DNA from 2 places in the Telluria sp. PB2R4 genome. Region 2 is predicted to be linked to the other one. Evidence: riboswitches for the same ligand, from Rfam matches in the RefSeq annotation. Region 2 holds a riboswitch; the other holds the start of a gene.
The links. Region 2 has a riboswitch for thiamine pyrophosphate ahead of AC56LU_RS19900 (TonB-dependent siderophore receptor). Riboswitches for the same ligand answer to the same signal wherever they lie in the genome.

Region 1: linked by a shared signal. The riboswitch ahead of thiC (phosphomethylpyrimidine synthase ThiC) and the one ahead of AC56LU_RS19900 (TonB-dependent siderophore receptor) in region 2 are both predicted to bind thiamine pyrophosphate.

What each region holds. Positions count from the first base shown of each region.
Region 1 is NZ_JCASIC010000015.1:128,061-134,817, reverse strand. It holds gene AC56LU_RS21440 (ion channel) at 1-352, opposite strand, end outside; gene thiE (thiamine phosphate synthase) at 383-1,012, opposite strand; gene thiD (bifunctional hydroxymethylpyrimidine kinase/phosphomethylpyrimidine kinase) at 1,009-1,770, opposite strand; gene AC56LU_RS21425 (thiazole synthase) at 1,770-2,564, opposite strand; gene thiS (sulfur carrier protein ThiS) at 2,589-2,792, opposite strand; gene thiC (phosphomethylpyrimidine synthase ThiC) at 2,792-4,672, opposite strand; TPP riboswitch at 4,737-4,842, opposite strand; gene AC56LU_RS21410 (valine--tRNA ligase) at 4,931-6,757, shown strand, end outside.
Region 2 is NZ_JCASIC010000013.1:142,262-149,018, forward strand. It holds gene AC56LU_RS19895 (HDOD domain-containing protein) at 1-421, shown strand, start outside; gene AC56LU_RS19900 (TonB-dependent siderophore receptor) at 481-2,616, opposite strand; TPP riboswitch at 2,708-2,816, opposite strand; gene AC56LU_RS19905 (DUF535 family protein) at 2,936-3,919, opposite strand; gene AC56LU_RS19910 (glutathione S-transferase) at 4,305-5,012, shown strand; gene AC56LU_RS19915 (MFS transporter) at 5,042-6,247, opposite strand; gene AC56LU_RS19920 (LysR family transcriptional regulator) at 6,352-6,757, shown strand, end outside.

The DNA.
Region 1 (6,757 bases), on a different contig from region 2:
CCATCATGTAGGCGATCAGGCTGCCGGCGGCATAGAAATAAAAGAGCGCTTCCAGCCCCGACGACCAGGCCAGCAGGCTGCTGCGCATATCGAAGAATGTCTGCAGCGCCAGCAGGATCAGGATCGGCACCCCGAGCCCCATGCTGACCCGGATCTCGCCGGGGGTGCGCCGCACCATGCGCACGGTCAGCACCAGCACCAGCACCCCGAATACGTTGAAGGCCGTGTGCCCGGCCGGTTCCTTTTCGATGAAGGGATACAGCAGCATGCCGAGCAGCTGCACCAGCAGCAGGATGGCCGACGGATGGCGGCGGGTATGGATCAGCAGGCGCAGCGGTCGCATGGTTGGCATGGCAAAGTTGGCAACGCCGCTATTGTATGTTCAGGCGGGCTGAAACAGCGCGCAGAAATCGCGCACGGCCGCGCCGGGGTCGTCCGCCGCATACACGCCCGTGATCGCCGCCACCATGGCCGCGCCGCGCTTCACCAGCGGCGCCGCGCCCGCCGGGGTCATGCCGCCGATGACCACCATCGGCAAGGCCACGCGGTCGCGCCACACCTCGACCAGTGCAGGCGGCGTGACGAAGCTGTATTTCTTGACCGGCGAGGGGTAGAAGCCGCCGAAGGCCACGTAGCTGGCGCCGGCCTGCCGGGCGCTTTCCGCCAGCTTCAGCTCACCGTAGCAGGAGGCGCCGACGAGCTTGTCCGGTCCGAGCAGGGCCCGCGCCTGCGCCACCGGAGCGTCGGTGCCGCCGAGGTGCACGCCGTCGGCGTCGAGGTCGCGGCACAGGTCGATGTGGTCGTTGATCACGAGCGGCCGGCCGTGGCCGCGGCACAGGGCCAGCAGGGCCGCTCCCTGCTCGGCGCGCAAGGCGGGACTGGCGCGCTTATGGCGGTACTGCACCAGGGAAGCGCCGGCGCCCAGGGCGATGTCGGTGACGGCAAGCAGGCGTTCGGTGTCGTCCCAATCCGGGGTGACCAGGTAGAGCCCGCGCAGGAAGTGTGTGTTCATCTGCTTCTTTCGATTTCATGGGGTTGCAGGATGCGGCGCGGAATGCGCTGTCCCGGTGCGATCCGGAAGGCGTGCGCCAGCGCCTGGTGGCAGTAGTCCTGCGCGTGTTCGAGCGCCTGCTCCACCGGGTCGCCCAGCGCAAGGCGCGCCGCGATGGCGGCGGCCAGCGTGCAGCCGCTGCCGTGGTAGCTGTACGGCAGGCGCGGCAGGCGCCAGGCGCGCTGCTCCACGCCGTCGCGCTGCCAGCGGTTGACGATGATGTCTCCCGGGCCGTGGCCACCGGTGACCAGCACGTGCTCGCAGGGCACGGCACCCAGCGCCGCGGCCTCGGGCAGGTTCGGTACCAGCACGGTGGCCAGCGGCAGCAGCTCGGCCAGTAGCGCGACGGCATCGCCCAGGCCGAGTGCGTCGCCATTGCCGCTCGCCAGCACGGGGTCGAGCACGACCGGCAGCCCCGGGTCGGCCGCGCGCAGCCGGCGCAGCAGCCGCGCGATGACGGATGCGTTCTCGTGGTTGCCGGGAATGCCGATCTTCACCGCATCGATGCTGAACGCACCGACCAAGGCATCGGCCTGGCGCAGGATCAGGCCCGCGTCGACCGGCTGCACCTCGTGCACGCGGTTGTTGTCCTGCACGGTCAGGGCCGTCGCCACCGGCAGCGCGTGGCCGCCGAGCGCGCCGATGGCGGCGATGTCCGCCGCCAGCCCTGCCCCGCCGCCGGGATCGAGTCCGGCAAAGACCAGCACGGTGGGCACCATCAAACCGCCATGCCCTCGACCGGCGACGATGGCGAGGCCGCGAAGCGCTTCGGCATGCGTCCCGCGCGCCAGGCCTCGCGCCCGGCAATGACGGCGTGGCGCATGGCGCGCGCCATCCGCACCGGGTCGCTCGCGGCGGCGATCGCGGTGTTCATCAAGACGCCGTCGCAGCCGAGCTCCATGGCGATGGCCGCGTCCGAGGCCGTGCCGACGCCGGCATCGACCAGCACCGGCACCGTGGCTTGCTCGATGATGAGCGACAGGTTCCATGGATTGAGGATGCCCATGCCCGAGCCGATGAGCGAGGCCAGCGGCATGACGGCAACGCAGCCGATCTCCTGCAGGATGCGCGCCTGTACCGGATCGTCGCTGCAATAGACCATCACGTCGAAGCCGTCGCGCACCAGCGTTTCCGCGGCCCTGAGCGTTTCGGGCATCTGCGGGAACAGGTTTTTTTCGTCACCCAATACTTCCAGCTTGACGAGCTTGCGCCCGCCCAGCAGTTCGCGCGCCATCTGCAGCGTGTACACGGCGTCTTTCGCCGTGTAGCAGCCGGCCGTGTTGGGCAGGATGGTGAATTCTTCCAGCGGCAGCACATCGAGCAGGCTGGGCGCATTCGGGTCCTGGCCGATGTTTACGCGGCGGATCGCCACGGTGACGATCTCGGCGCCTGCGGCCAGGGTCGCTTCGCGCGTCTGCGCCAGGTCGCGGTATTTGCCGCTGCCGACCAGCAGGCGCGAGGCGTACTGGCGGCCGGCGATGGTGAGGTAGTCTTGTTCAGTCATTGCGTTCATTGTCATCTCCATGTTTTGGTATGGTCAACCGCCGCCGATGGCGCGCACGATGTCCACTTTGTCCCTGGCCTGCAATTGCCGCTGCGGCCACTGCGCGCGCGGCACCACTTCGCGGTTGACCGCGACCGCCACCGCCTGCCCGGCCACGCCGAGCTGGCCGGCCAGGTCCTGCAGCGACAGCCCGACAGGCAGGCGGTACGGGGCGCCGTTCAGTTCGATCTCCGTCATCACACCTCCCGGTAGAGTTTCGCCCCGCCACGCACGAACTCGATCGCCTTCTCTTCCATCCCTTTTGCCGCGTATTCCCGCACCTCCTGCGTGATCTTCATCGAGCAGAAATGCGGTCCGCACATCGAGCAGAAATGGGCCACCTTGCTCGACTCCTTGGGCAGGGTCTCGTCGTGGAAGGCGCGCGCCTTGTCCGGGTCGAGGCCGAGGTTGAACTGGTCTTGCCAGCGGAATTCGAAGCGCGCTTTCGACAGTGCGTTGTCGCGCAGCTGGGCGCCGGGATGGCCCTTGGCCAGGTCGGCCGCATGGGCAGCGATCTTGTAGGTGATGATGCCGTCCTTGACGTCCTGCTTGTCCGGCAGTCCCAGGTGCTCCTTGGGCGTGACGTAGCACAGCATGGCGGTGCCGTACCAGCCGATGGTGGCGGCGCCGATGCCGGAGGTGATGTGGTCGTAGCCCGGCGCGATGTCGGTGGTCAGGGGCCCGAGGGTGTAGAACGGCGCTTCGCTGCACTGCTCCAGCTGCAGGTCCATGTTCTCCTTGATCAGGTGCAGCGGCACGTGGCCGGGGCCCTCGATCATGGTCTGCACGTCGTGCTTCCAGGCGACCTGCGTCAGCTCGCCGAGCGTCTTCAGTTCGGCCAGCTGGGCTTCGTCGTTGGCGTCGTAGATCGAACCAGGGCGCAGGCCGTCGCCCAGGCTGAACGACACGTCGTAGGCCTTCATGATCTCGCAGATCTCCTCGAAATGCGTGTACAGGAAGGATTCCCGGTGGTGCGCCAGGCACCACTTGGCCATGATCGAGCCGCCGCGCGACACGATCCCCGTCAGGCGCTGGGCCGTCATCGGCACATAGGCCAGGCGCACGCCGGCGTGGATGGTGAAGTAGTCGACGCCCTGCTCCGCCTGCTCGATGAGCGTGTCGCGGTAGATCTCCCACGTGAGTTCCTCGGCCTTGCCGCCGACCTTTTCCAGCGCCTGGTAGATCGGCACGGTCCCGATCGGCACCGGCGAATTCCGGATGATCCATTCGCGCGTCTCGTGGATATGCTTGCCGGTCGAGAGGTCCATCACGTTGTCGGCGCCCCAGCGGATCGCCCAGGTCATCTTTTCCACTTCCTCGCCGATCGACGACGTGACGGCCGAGTTGCCGATGTTGGCATTGATCTTGACCAGGAAGTTGCGGCCTATGATCATCGGCTCGACTTCCGGATGGTTGATGTTGGCGGGGATGATGGCGCGGCCGCGCGCCACTTCCTGGCGCACGAACTCGGGGGTGATCTCGGGCGGCATGCTGGCGCCGAAAGACTGTCCCGGATGCTGGCGCGCCAGCAGGCTGGCGACGCGCGCACCCATCGGGCCGGATTCGACCAGCGAGGCGATGTATTCCTTGCGCCGCAGGTTCTCGCGCAGGGCGACGAATTCCATCTCGGGCGTCACCAGCCCGGAGCGCGCGTAGTGCATCTGGGTGACGTTGCGGCCCGCGCGGGCGCGGCGCGGGGTGCGCTGCAGCTCGAAGCGCAGCGCAGCGAGGGCCGGATCAAGCAGGCGCGCCTTGCCGTAGTCCGACGTGGGACCGGAGAGCTCTTCGGTATCGCCGCGCTCGAGGATCCACGGCAGGCGCGGCGTGCCCAGGCCACGGCGCACGTCGATGGCAAGCGCCGGGTCGGTGTACGGACCCGAGGTGTCGTAGACGAACAGCGGCGGGTTCCGCTCGCCGCCGAAGCCGTCGGGCGTGGCCGACTGCGAGATCTCGCGCATCGGCACGCGGATATCGGGCCGGCTGCCTTCGATGTAGACCTTGCGCGAGTTGGGGAAGGGTTCGATCGCCGCCTGGTCGACCGTGGCGGTCGCGGCGTCGAATTTCAGAGGTGCATTCATGTGGCTCCTTTGCGGAGCCAGCAAAGGAGTGCCGGTGCGGCCGGGCAAGCGCATGCGCTCCCTGGCCGTGTTCCGGCTGCTTCCCTTCGCTGGCATTATCCAGATCAGGTTCGGAGGGTATTTCTCACCCGCGTGTCACGTATGCGACAGCAGGACCCCTAGCGTGTGCCGCGCCCGGCTTCCCGGACGCTGCGCGGCGGATTATAGCGCCATCTACTCTATAATGGTTCTTTTCGCAAAATTCTCAGCCATCACATCATGGAACTTGCCAAGTCTTTCGAGCCCGCAGAAATTGAACAATACTGGCGCACCGAATGGGAGCAGCGCGGTTACTTCACCGCCAGCATGGAAGACGGCAAGCCGTCCTTCGCCATCCAGCTGCCGCCGCCGAACGTCACCGGCACCCTGCACATGGGCCATGCTTTCAACCAGACCATCATGGATGGCCTGACCCGCTACTACCGCATGCGCGGCTATAACACCGCGTGGGTGCCGGGCACCGACCACGCCGGCATCGCCACCCAGATCGTGGTCGAGCGCCAGCTCGACGCCCAGAAGATCTCGCGCCACGACCTGGGCCGCGACGCCTTCATCGAGAAGGTCTGGGAGTGGAAGGAAAAGTCGGGCAGCACCATCACCGGCCAGATGCGCCGCATGGGCGCGTCCGCGGACTGGAAGCGCGAATACTTCACGATGGACGAGCCGCGCTCGCAGAGCGTCACCGAGGTGTTCGTGCGCCTGTTCGAGCAGGGCCTGATCTACCGCGGCAAGCGCCTGGTCAACTGGGACCCGGTGCTGGGAACGGCCGTCTCCGACCTGGAAGTCGACTCGCAGGAGGAAGACGGCTCGATGTGGTACATCCAGTACCCCCTGGCCGACGGTTCCGGCCACCTGACCGTGGCCACCACCCGTCCCGAGACCATGCTGGGCGACGTCGCCGTGGCGGTCGATCCGACCGACGAGCGCTATACCCACCTGCACGGCAAGCTCCTCACCCTGCCCCTCACCGGCCGCCAGATCCCGGTGATCGCCGACAGCTACGTCGACAAGGAATTCGGCACCGGCTGCGTGAAGATCACCCCGGCCCACGACTTCAACGACTACGCGGTCGGCCAGCGCGCCGGCCTTGCGCCGCTCAACATCTTCACGCTCGATGCGAAGATCAACGAGAATGGCCCAAGCCAGTACCAGGGCCTGGACCGCTTCGCCGCGCGCAAGCAGATCGTCGCCGACCTCGAAGCGCAAGGCCTGCTCGAACAGGTCAAGCCGCACAAGCTGATGGTCCCGCGCGGCGACCGCACCGGCGTCGTCATCGAGCCGATGCTCACCGACCAGTGGTTCGTCGCCATGAGCAAGCCGGCGCCGGAAGGCACTTTCAATCCGGGCAAGTCGATCACCGAAGTCGCCCTCGAAAAAGTGGCGAACGGTGAGATCAAATTCGTGCCCGAAAACTGGAGCACGACCTACAACCAGTGGCTGGGCAACATCCAGGACTGGTGCATCTCGCGCCAGCTGTGGTGGGGCCACCGCATCCCGGCATGGTACGGCGAGAACGGCGAGATCGTCGTGGCGCGCACCGAAGAAGAAGCGCAGGCCAAGGCCGCCGCACAAGGCATCACCGGCGCCCTGCGCCGCGACGACGACGTGCTCGATACCTGGTTCTCGTCGGCCCTGGTGCCTTTCTCGACCATGGGCTGGCCGGAAGAAACCCCGGACATGAAGCACTTCCTGCCGTCCTCGGTGCTGGTGACCGGCTTCGACATCATCTTCTTCTGGGTCGCCCGCATGGTGATGATGACGACCCACTTCACCGGCAAGGTGCCGTTCGAGACCGTGTACGTGCACGGCCTGGTGCGCGACAGTCAAGGCCAGAAGATGTCCAAGTCGAAGGGCAACACGCTCGACCCGATCGACCTGATCGACGGCATCGACATCGAGTCGCTGGTGGCCAAGCGCACCACCGGCCTGATGGACCCGCGCGCCGCGGACAAGATCGCCAAGGCCACGCGCAAGGAATTCCCGGAAGGGATCCCGTCCTTCGGCACCGACGCGGTGCGCTTCACGATGGCGAGCTACGCTTCGCTG
Region 2 (6,757 bases):
CGCGTTTGCCGCCAGCGTGATGGCGCCGGGGTTGTCGGCCGGCGTGTTCGAATCCTACCTGGCCGGGCTGATGCAGAACGTGGGCCTGCAGGTCGCTTTCCAGGTGGCCGACCGGCTGTGCGCCGGCAAGGTGCCGGGCTCCGGGACCTTCGGGGTCGAACTGTTCGCGGTCAGCCGCCAGCTTTCTGCGGTGATCGCGCGGCACTGGGAGTTCCCCCCGGAGGTGGTCGAGGCGATCGCCTGGGCCGGCGACCCCGATGGGCCGCACCTGGCCCAGGCGCTGGCCCAGGGCGACCGCATCGCCAAGCTGCGCCTGCTGCTCGATGCAGGCGTGATCGAGCCGGAGGACAGCTTTGTCAGCGTCGGTTTGAATGGGTTCCAGCGGCGTTGCCTGGGCAAGCTGGCGGATCTGGCCGACTAAGCTGTACTTGGGTTGTCGTACGGTGGGCGGGTCTCCCGCCCACCGTACGGTTCTCCAGCTTAGAAGTCGAACTGCGCCGACACCCTGACACTGCGCGGCGCGCCCGGCAGCAGGTAGCCGCCCAGCGACTGCGTCACGTCGCGCCAGTAGAACTTGTCGAACACGTTGTCCACGCGGGCGCGCAGGATCGTGTTCATCCCGCCGACGCGCAGCGCGTACGAGGCGCCCAGCGCGGCCACATGGTAGCCCGGCACGACCGCGCGGTTGGCCGGGTCGAAGGCCTTGCTGCCCGAGTACTGCCAGGTGGCGTCCACCTTCAGTCCGCTCAGGGCCGGCACGGCGTATTCCACCCAGGCGGTCGAGCGGAATTCCGGCACGTTGGTCACGCGCTTGCCTTCTACCTCGGGGTCGCCGGTGCCGGTCTGCTCCGCGTCGAGCGCCATCAAGGACAGGCTGTAGTTCAGGTCGGGATTGAGCTTGCCCTGGGCCGCCAGCTCGACGCCGCGGTGGCGCTGCTGGCCGGCGCGCACGAAGAGGTTGGCGCCGTTGACGTACTCCAGGCCCTGCTTGATGTCGAAGGCGGCGGCCGACAGCATCACCGCGTTGTTGACGATGCCCTTGACGCCCACTTCCACCTGCTTCGAACGGCTCGGCGGCAGCACGCTGTCCTCGTTGGCGGTGCCCATCTCGGCGATGCCGCCGTGCTGCAGGCCATGGCTCAGCGAGCCGTAGACGCTCCAGTCGGGCGCCGGTTTGAACACCAGCGCCACGCTCGGCAGCACGAAACTGTCGTCGGCATGCACCCAGCCCTGGTCGATCTCGGCCAGCTCGTTGCGCTTGAGCTTTACCCAGCGCAGGCCGGTGTGCAGCGTCACGCGCTCGGACAGGGTGGCCACGTCCTGCACGAAGAGCGCGCGTTCGACGTCGTTGCGGCGCTCCATCACCGGGCCGGTGCGCGGGTTGCCCGGCGCCGGGTCGACCGCCAGGTTGTTCCAGATGTTGCTGTAGCCGGCGTAGTCGTAGACGTATTCGCCGAAGCTGTCGTGGCGCTCGGACATCGCGGCGCCGACCGTGAACTGGTGGCGCACCGCACCCAGCGCGAAACGGCCCTGCAGCATGGCCTGCGCGCCCCACGGGGTCTTGCGCTCGCCCACGCTCTGGTAATCGTAGACGTCGTAGTCGCCGTTCGAGCAGTAGCCGGGATAGAAGCCATCGCCCTCGTTGCTGCAGCCGTAAGGGAAGGCGGTGTAGTCGTCGCGCTTGAACCAGTGCTTGTTGGCGTTGACGGTCGCCGTCCAGTCGGGATCGAGGCGGTATTCGAAGCGCAGGCCCAGGTTGCTGCTGTCGGTCTCCACCGGCTTGGTCCAGGGCTGGTCGTTCAGCAGGGTCTTGGGCGAGACGCCGGTCGGCAGGACTTCGTTGCGCAGCAGCTGGTAGCCCGGCGCGGTGATCTGCGACTTGTGCTGGTGGTCGAGATCCAGCTGCAACAGCGCATTCGGGCTGATCTGCCAGTCGAAGGCGCCGGATACGAACTGGCGTTCGCCATCGGCGCCGCGCACGGTCGGCTTCAGGTCTTCGGCCGCCGCGTTGATGCGGTAACCGAAGCGGCGGTCGCGGTCCTCGCTGCGGCCACCCAGGTCGATCGAACCGTGCAGGGTGCCGCGCTCGCTCGCTTCCACCAGGGCCGAGCGCAGCGGCGTGGTGGTCGGGCGCTTGGTGACGAAGTTGACCATGCCGCCCGGCGCCGCGACGCCCGCCTGCAGGCCGGCCAGGCCGCGCAGGATTTCGATGCGTTCCTTGTTCTCCAGCGGGATCTGGGTGTCGGCGGGGATCGCGATGCCGTCCTTGCGGTAGCTGCTCGCGTTGTCGAGGGCGAAGCCGCGGATCGAGAACTGCTCGGCATAGCCGATCGCGTTGTAGGCGTCGCCGACCGAGGCGTCGTAGCGCGCCGCGTCGCTCACGTTGCGGATCGACAGGTCCAGCATCTGGGTGCGGTTGATGGCGGTGATCGATGCCGGGGTGTCGAGCAGCGGCGCGTCGGAAAAGCCGCCGATGCTGGCGCGGTCGCTGGCGACCCAGCGGCTGCCGGTGACGACCACCGAGGTGACAGCGTCGGATTGTTGCGCGGATGCGGTCGAAGAGAATGCCTGCAGGATGGCGCAGGCAAGAAGGGAATGCTTCAGCTTGAATGTCATGGTTTGCTCGTCTTCGCGCGCCACGGCAAACATGGCGCGCTGCTTTCGAATAAAAAGCCGGAGCCAACGTGGGGGAAGGGCAAACAAAATTGGGAGCTGCGTTGCGCTTTCCTTCGCTGGCATTATCCAGATCAGGTACGAAGGGTATCTCTCACCCGGCAACGCGCTCATCGCACGCACCAGGACCCCTAGCGAGGCGGCAGTGTACCACGGACCCGGGCGGGCGTGGCGAATGTGGCAACGTGCTCGGCCGCTGCCGGCCGCGCGCCTGCTTGTGCGCTCGCTTGTACTTACTGCGGCGGCGGCAGGCTGCTGCGCTTCATGCTTCGGCTGTGGCCGGCGCCGCCACCGCGCGCGCCTGCGTGCTGGCTGCCGGCGCCATGTGGCGCAGCAGCGTGGTGCGGGTGGCGTCGCCGATGGCGCGCCAGAACTCGCGGCGCTGGGCGGCGCGCTTGCGATGCTTGGACGGCATCTCGGACAGCGGCTTGAGGTAGAAGGGCAGGCGGATCAGGTAGCTGCGGCCCGTCATCTCCGTGCCGCCCAGGATCTTCCAGAAGCCGTCGTAGGCGTTCTCGAAGTGCTTGACGTCGAGCGGATCGTAGGCGATGTGCGAGGTGCACTTGATGGCCACCACCTGGTCGATGCCCAGTGCCTGCGCGACGCCCTGCATGGCGGCGAAGCAGAAGAAGCTCGGCGAGTTGTTGGGGAAGGCTTCCTCGAAGGCGTCGAAGGCGGCGCCGGAGTCAAGCCAGCGGCCCTGGTTGCGCGTGACGAAGGGCACGGTGGGGAGGTCGACACCGGCGAGCTGCCCGTCTACCCAGGTGTAGGAAAGGCGGTGCAGGTACTTGCCGTCGGCGACCAGCGAGATGGTGAGGTCGCCCTCGGCGTCGTGGCGCGGCGCCATCTCGAGGCGCAGCAGGAAGTGGTGCTCGGCGCCGTCGGCATGCGCCACGTGCTGCGAGGTCTGCTGCCAGAGCGTGAGCCCGCCGCCGCCGTAGACCGCCTGGTGGTAGGCGTTGCTGAAGGCGGTGTCTTCGAAGCGGTAGTGCGACAGCACGCACTGTACGCGCTGGCGCGCGCTCAGGTCCTTCGCCAGGTAGTTGCGGTGACTGAGGTGGTGGAACAGGTCGTCGTGTGGTGCCGCCGCCACAAATCGGCGCACCAGGTCGAGCCGGCACAGGGCCTGGTGCTCGCGCCAGTAGCGCAGCACGCGCAGGCTGCGCACGATACTCAGCATCCAGGATGCGGGGGTGTACTGGCTGCGGCGCGCAAGCCAGGACCGGGACAAGTGAGCGAATATCATGGGGAACGCTCCAATCGGCGCAAAGTGGTGGGCGCCACCGTGGCGCCACTGTCTTTATCTTCGATGCCCGTCGATGTAAACGGGCTTGCATCGCAGAAAGTCACATTCTGCCATGCAATTTGCCGGGGAGCTAACTGGTGCCTGGGTAGTCCAGGGGACGGTGGAGAAAGTGCAGAAGAAAGTGAATGAAACCGCTGGAAAGGGTTGCGTTCATGTTGTCTCTCTCGATAGATCGGCTGGCGCGTCTTGTTGTGCTTTTTCCAACTCTTTTGCGACTTCTTGTATTCGCCTGACAGGCACTACAAGATTACCATGTTTGTGCGGCGCCACGCTTCCGGTTCATCATCGATAATTGCGCCAGACCGAACCAGACCCGAGGTGCGAGATGGCGTATGAACTTTTTTACTGGCCGGGTATCCAGGGGCGCGGCGAGTTCGTTCGCCTTGCGCTGGAGGAAGCCGGGGCCGAATACGTGGACGTGGCGCGCCGCCAGGGCGGCATGGACCTCCTGATGTCGGCGCTCGAGACGGAAGCCCATCCCGCGTTCGCGCCGCCGTTCCTGCGCGCCGGCGAACTGACCATCGGCCAGGTCGCCAACATCCTGCTGTACCTGGGCGAGCAGCATGGGCTGGCCCCGCGCACCGATCCCGGCCGCCTCTGGACCCACCAGCTGCAGCTGACCATCGCCGACCTGGTCGCCGAGATCCACGATACGCACCACCCCATCGCCACCTCGCTGTACTACGAAGACCAGAAGCCGGAAGCGCAGCGCCGCGCCGCCGACCTCATCGAAACGCGGCTGCCGAAGTTCTTCGGCTATTTTTCGCGCCTGCTGACCAATCCGGAAGCGCGCGACTGGCTGGTGGGCGACAAGCCGACCTACGCCGACCTGTCGCTGTTCCAGGTAATCGACGGCCTGCGCTATGCCTTCCCCAATGCCATGAAGCGGCTCGAAGGCGATTACCCGGCCCTGGGAGCGCTGCACGCACGCGTGGCGGCGCGTCCCAACATCGCCGCCTACCTGGCCTCGCCGCGTCGCATCCCGTTCAACCAGAACGGGATCTTCCGCCACTATCCCGAACTCGACGAGTGAGCATGCCGGCGCCGCCCCGGCCTTGAGTATCAGTGGGTGGCGACGGCGCCCGCCGGCACGGCTTTTGCCGGCAGGCCGTCGCGGCGGTCCAGCCGGCGCGCCAGCGTGGCAAGCAGGAAGGCGCCGGCGACGATCAGCGCGCCGATCGGGGGCGTGGCCATCAGCCCCAGCCTGGCGACGATCAGGCCGCCGCCCCAGGCGCCGAGGGCGATGCCGACATTGAAGGCGGCGATGTTCAGGCCGGAGGCCACGTCCACCGCATGCGGCGCATCGCGTTCGGCGCGCTGCACCACGTAGACCTGCAGGCCCGGTACGTTGCCGAAGGCGACCGCGCCCCAGGCCAGCACGGTGGCCAATACCAGCCACTTGTTCGGCGCGGTAAAGCCCAGCACCAGCAGCACCAGCGCCAGCAGGGCGAACACGATCTGCAGTGCCGGCAGCGGGCCCTTGCGGTCGGCCAGCTTGCCGCCCCAGATGTTCCCGGCCGCGACCGACACCCCGTACACCAGCATCACCAGGCTGACGCTCGACGCGGCAAAGCCCGAGACTTCCTGCAGGATCGGCGCCAGGTAGGTAAAGGCGATAAAGGAGCCGCCGTAGCCCAGCGTGGTGATGGCGTACACCAGCAGCAGGCGCGGCTTCTTCAGGACCGCAAGCTGGGTGAGGAGACTTGCCGGCTTGCTTCCCGCGATGTTCGCCGGCACAAGGATCCAGCTGCCGATCATTGCCACCACGCCCAGCATCGACACCGCCAGGAAGGTCGCCTGCCAGCCGAACTGCTGGCCGATGAAAGTCCCGAGCGGCACGCCGGTGACCAGGGCCACGGTCAGGCCGGTGAACATCAGCGCGATCGCGCTGGCGGCTTTCTCCTTCGGCACCATGCTGGTGGCGATGGTGGAGCCGATCGAGAAGAAGACGCCGTGCGCGAGGCCGGTCAGCACGCGCGCCGCCATCAGGGCGGTGTAGCCCGGCGCCATCCATGCGACCAGGTTCCCGACGGTAAACAGCGCCATCAGGCCGAGCAGCAAGGCCTTGCGCGGCACGCGCTTGGTGAGCGCGGTGAGCACCGGTGCGCCGACGGCGACCCCGAGCGCATACAGGCTCACCAACAGGCCGGCCGAGGGCACCGACACGTGCAAGGCGGCGGCGATGGTGGGAATGAGGCCGACGATCACGAATTCGGTCGTGCCGATGGCGAAGGCGCTCAGCGCGAGCGCCCAGAGGGCGAGTGGCATGGTGTTCTCCTTGTTGCCAGATTGATCCAGGCCCGCAGTGTGCCGCGCCGACGCGCGCAGAAAAATGCCTTGGCGTACAATTTACTTTTGATCTGGAGTCACGAATGATCGATGTAGAGGCATTGATTGCCTTTGTTGCCGTCATAGATACCGGCTCGTTTTCGAAAGCTGCCGAGCGCCTTGGACAGACGCCCTCGGGCGTATCGCGCACCATCTCGCGCCTGGAAGATCACCTTGGCATGACGCTGATGCACCGCACCACGCGGCGCCTGCAGCTGACGGAAGAGGGAAGCTGGCTGCTGGGCCGGGCCCGCGGCCTGCTGCTGGAGCTGGCCAACACCGAAGCGGAAGCCGCCGCGCGCCGCTCGCAGCCGGCCGGCCTGGTGCGGGTGAATGCCGCCACGCCCGCGCTCGACCACCTGCTGGCGCCGCTGCTGCCGGAGTTCCTGGATGCCTATCCGCTGGTGCAGCTGGAACTGGTCAGCGGCGAGACCTACGTCGACCTGATCG